2 regions of the Lysinibacillus sp. NPDC093190 genome follow, and region 2 is predicted to be linked to the other one. Evidence: a T-box and tRNA genes for the amino acid it is inferred to sense, from the RefSeq annotation. Region 2 holds a T-box; the other holds one or more tRNA genes.
What was found. The T-box of region 2 lies ahead of tyrS (tyrosine--tRNA ligase). A T-box ahead of a tRNA ligase gene usually reads a tRNA of that ligase, here a tRNA-Tyr.
Positions count from the first base shown of each region.

Region 1: it has a tRNA-Tyr gene. The T-box ahead of tyrS (tyrosine--tRNA ligase) is inferred to sense a tRNA for this amino acid. The anticodon was not compared.

Region 1 is NZ_JBNNVG010000027.1:70,707-73,161, forward strand. It holds gene rocF (arginase) at 1-894, opposite strand, end outside; tRNA gene ACQKOF_RS19155 (tRNA-Lys) at 1,079-1,151, opposite strand; tRNA gene ACQKOF_RS19160 (tRNA-Gln) at 1,164-1,238, opposite strand; tRNA gene ACQKOF_RS19165 (tRNA-Tyr) at 1,256-1,339, opposite strand; tRNA gene ACQKOF_RS19170 (tRNA-Val) at 1,354-1,429, opposite strand; tRNA gene ACQKOF_RS19175 (tRNA-Glu) at 1,503-1,577, opposite strand; tRNA gene ACQKOF_RS19180 (tRNA-Asn) at 1,695-1,771, opposite strand; gene mbcS (acyl-CoA synthetase MbcS) at 2,040-2,455, shown strand, end outside.
Region 2 is NZ_JBNNVG010000034.1:49,157-51,611, forward strand. It holds gene ACQKOF_RS21285 (transglycosylase domain-containing protein) at 1-708, opposite strand, end outside; T-box leader at 811-1,015, shown strand; gene tyrS (tyrosine--tRNA ligase) at 1,099-2,367, shown strand.

The DNA of each region.
Region 1 (2,455 bases), on a different contig from region 2:
TTCACCAAATAAGGAGCCCATTAACGCTACCGCAACATCAGCTGTTCTATTCTTTTCATCTAAAATTGGATTAACCTCAACAAATTCAGCAGATGTTAGCATACCTGATTCCTGAAGCATCTCCATCGCCAAATGGCTTTCTCGATATGTAATACCACCAGGTACAGGTGTCCCAACTCCTGGAGTATAAAGTGGATCTAATCCATCTAAATCAAGTGAAAGATGCAAACCATCTACATTACGCTCTTTTAAATAAGCAAGAGCGTCTTCCATTACACGTGTCATTCCAAGACGATCTACCTCGTGCATTGTATAAACTTTGATTCCTTGCTGACTTATTAATTCACGTTCTCCTGGATCTACGGAGCGTGCTCCAATAATAATGACGTTTTCAGGTTTAATTTTTGGTACATCATTACTAATTTTCACTAAGCGTTCATGACCGAGCCCAATGCTAACAGCTAACGGCATACCATGTATATTGCCAGACGGTGTCGTTTCAGGTGTGTTTAGGTCAGCATGCGCATCAAACCAAATAACACCTAAATTTTTATAATGCTCACCAAGCCCTGCAAGTGTGCCAATAGCAATGCTATGGTCGCCACCAAGTACAAGCGGAAACTCCTTTTGTTCAATTGCTTCATTTACACTGTTTGCTAAGGATGTACTTACATCGATAACTTCCTCTAAATTAAGTAGCTGTTTATCAACAATAGTGCCTTCTTGATTTTGACTAACACGTATATCCCCTTGATCATGTACTACATGCCCAATAGCTTCTAAGCGCTCTACAACACCTGCGTAACGGATAGCACTTGGCCCCATATCTACCCCTCTGCGAGTTTGCCCATAATCAGTTGGTACCCCAATAATAGAAATATTTAGTTTATTCATCTTTTCATACCCCCTTTAAGTTATAAGACTATTGTAAAGCCTATATCCTCTCTGGCTCAACCTTACAATTTTATGAATATTTATACAATTAAAAAGAATATAAAAAAATCTCCTGCTGTTTTCAGCAAGAGATTAGTATCTGTAGTTAATGTTACACTTTTGAATATGCTTTATTCTATAAAAGTGAGCCATGAAGGACTCGAACCTTCGACCCTCTGATTAAAAGTCAGATGCTCTACCAACTGAGCTAATGGCTCAAAAAATAAAAATGGCTGGGGTACTAGGATTCGAACCTAGGCATGACGGAATCAAAATCCGTTGCCTTACCGCTTGGCTATACCCCAATCATTTATAAAAAAACTGGTGGAGGGGGACGGATTCGAACCGCCGAACCCTAAGGAGCGGATTTACAGTCCGCCGCGTTTAGCCACTTCGCTACCCCTCCGAAATAACACATTATGGTGGAGGATGACGGGCTCGAACCGCCGACCCTCTGCTTGTAAGGCAGATGCTCTCCCAGCTGAGCTAATCCTCCATAGAAACAGGTGTTTATTTCTTCACAGTTTATTTTCTTTTTAAGCCTTTGCATTACTACATTGCTTTAAAAATGGTGACCCCTACGGGATTCGAACCCGTGTTACCGCCGTGAAAGGGCGGTGTCTTAACCACTTGACCAAGGGGCCATTTCTTATGTCTCAAACAAGACAATATTTATATTAACATTACTTTCTTTTCAATGCAACATTTTTTTATAATTTATTATATGTATAACATCATTATCTTAAAAATGGGCAAAAAAATGGCTCCGAAGGCAGGACTCGAACCTGCGACAACCTGATTAACAGTCAGGTGCTACTACCAACTGAGCTACTTCGGAACAGTACTATTCAATTTGGTTTTTAAAACCTCTTTAATACATTTATTATTATAGCAAGCATTATAAATTATGCAATACTTTTTGTGAAAATTATTATATTTTTTGTCGAAACTTTCCTGTACATTAACCAGAAACCTAATAGTTCTCTATTAAATCTAATATTTCTATTTTATGTATAGAATATTCTTGCTGTATATTATTGTAATTGTTAAAATGAAAATAGTTTTATGAATTTTCTATTAAATTTGTTTGGGGGAGGAATGTTCACATGGTAACAAACGATTTAATTGCACCAGAATTCTATAATATTACAGAGGAATTGGAGAAATTTTCCCGCGATTGCGATCGTCAAGCAATACGATGGTTGAATACTCAACAGGATCGCCGAACAATTTCCTATGTTGAACTTGTTCAAAAAATGAATCAATACGCGCATGCCTTGACGAAGAAGGGGCTTCAAAAAGGAGATCGCGTATTAGTTATTATTCCACGTCTGCCTGAGGCTTATTTTGTCTTCCTCGGCTGTCTAAAGGCTGGAATTGTTCCTATTTCATGTTCAGAAATGTTACGTGCAAGTGATTTAGAGTATCGTATGGAGCACTCTTCTGCAAGGGCAGTAATTACCTATGAAGCATTCACTAGTGAGGTAGATCGTATTACTTCTTCAGTAGAGGCTTTAAATAA
Region 2 (2,455 bases):
TTGAGGAAGCGTTAAATCCTTTGCTTTTACATTGAAAATACCTTCAGCAGCTGTTTCAACTCCTGCAATGTTTCGACCGGAAGAGTTACGACCATAAGGAACTATGTTTAAATAGGCCTCTAAAATTTCTTCCTTTGACATAAAGTGCTCTATACGCATAGCAAGTAAAAGTTCTTTTGCTTTTCGTTCATAAGATACTTCGTTTGTTAATACTTGGTTTTTAATAAGCTGCTGTGTTAATGTAGAACCACCAGTTTGAGTGGAAGAGTTTGTTACGTCTTGAAGTAGTCCTCGGATGACGGCCTTCGGAACTATTCCGTTATGTTCACGGAAATACTCGTCCTCTGTCGCTAATACCGCATTAAGAACATCAGGTGCGACATTGCTTAATGTTGTTGCTCGACGGTCCAAATCTGTACGTAATTTTCCGATATAAATATCGTTGGCAAAATAAATCTCACTTGTTGAATCGTAGTTAAAAATTTCATTTCGTAATTCTTGCTTTGAGCGTAGTGGCTCTTCTTTTACAAGTGACGCAAAATAGCCAGCGCCAACTGAACCAGCAAATACAGTACCTACCAATGCAAAGACTAAAAATAGTAAAAATAAGTTCCAGGCAACACTTCCTGAAATACGTAATTTCTTCATCCATTTTTGTTGAATTAATTCATCGATCTTTGCATTGATTTTCTCAATCCAATCTTTCAATGTATCGACCTCCTAAAATCTTGTCTATTATAGCACATATTGATTTAGGTCGAACATAGTTATTGACAATGAAAAAGAATCGTATAGAATAATGCTTATAGTTTTCTAGTGATGAAGAGCTTGCAGTAGTGTCTATTATTCCCTGTTTAGAGAGCCAGCGGTTGGTGAAAGCTGGTCATAATGTAGAGACGAATTACGTGCTTGGAGCTTAGACGTGCGCGCCTGCGATAAAGGCGATTGAATGAAGAGGAAGATGGATGACATCTTCAAGCCGGGTGGTACCGCGTTAGTTATTAACGTCCCTGCATGCAATGTTTTTGCGTGTAGGGACTTTTTGTTTCTAAAATAATTCTCCCTACACGAAATATTAAACACTTAGGAGGAATAAAAATGACGAACGAATTATTACTAGACTTAGAATGGCGCGGATTGTTATACCAACAAACTGATGCTGAAGGTATGACCAAATTATTAGATGAACAATCCGTATCTTTATACTGTGGTGTTGATCCAACTGCGGATTCTATGCATATTGGGCATATTGTGCCTCTTTTAACGCTACGTCGATTCCAAAAAGCAGGCCACCGTCCAATTTTGTTAGTTGGTGGTGCAACGGGTATGATTGGAGATCCATCGGGTCGCTCTGAAGAACGCCAATTACAAACAGTTGAGCAAATTGATAAAAATGTTCAAGGTATCCGTAGTCAATTAGAGCGTATTTTTGATTTTGCAGAAGATGGTAATGGTGCTCAGTTAGTTAATAACCGTGACTGGATTGGCAATATAAATACGATTGAGTTTTTACGTGATTATGGGAAATTAATTAACGTGAACTACATGTTAGCAAAGGATACGATTGCATCACGCCTTGATACAGGGATTTCATTTACTGAGTTTGCGTATACTTTAATTCAAGGTATTGATTACAATCATTTATACAACCATTACAACTGTCGCATTCAAGTAGGTGGCTCTGACCAGTGGGGGAATATTACAACAGGTTTAGAAGTTATTCGTAAAACACATGAGGAAGAGACGAAAGCATTTGGCATAACAATTCCTTTAGTAACGAAAGCAGACGGTACGAAGTTTGGTAAAACAGCAGGTGGTGCTGTATGGTTAGATAGTAAGAAAACATCTCCATACGAGTTCTACCAATTCTGGATTAATGCTGCGGATGCTGATGTTGTAAAATACTTAAAAATCTTCACATTCCTTTCTCGTGAAGAAATCGAAGCGTTAGCAGTATCTGTAGATGAGGAACCACATTTACGTAAGGCACAAAAAGCACTAGCTGAAGAAATGACTCGCTTAATTCATGGTCAAGAAGCATTAGACCAAGCAATCCGCATTACAGCTGCTTTATTCTCTGGTGACTTAAAAGCACTTTCTGCCGATGAAATGAAGGATGCATTTAAAGATGTTCCTTCTATTGAAATGGCGAAAGAAGATAAAAACATCGTGGACTTACTAGTGGAAGCAGGTATTTCACCTTCAAAACGTCAAGCCCGTGAAGACGTAACGAATGGTGCGATTAGCGTGAATGGTGAAAAGGTCACTGAATTAGAATATGTAATCGACGGCAAAGATCGTTTAGAAGATGCATTCAGCATTGTTCGTCGTGGTAAGAAAAAATACCATATGGTGAAGTTTGTTTAATTCAGACTCACAAAAAGAAGAGGCTGGGACATAACTAAATACTTCCTTCATAAAGCCGAATAATCTCTAAATTAACAAAACACGATAA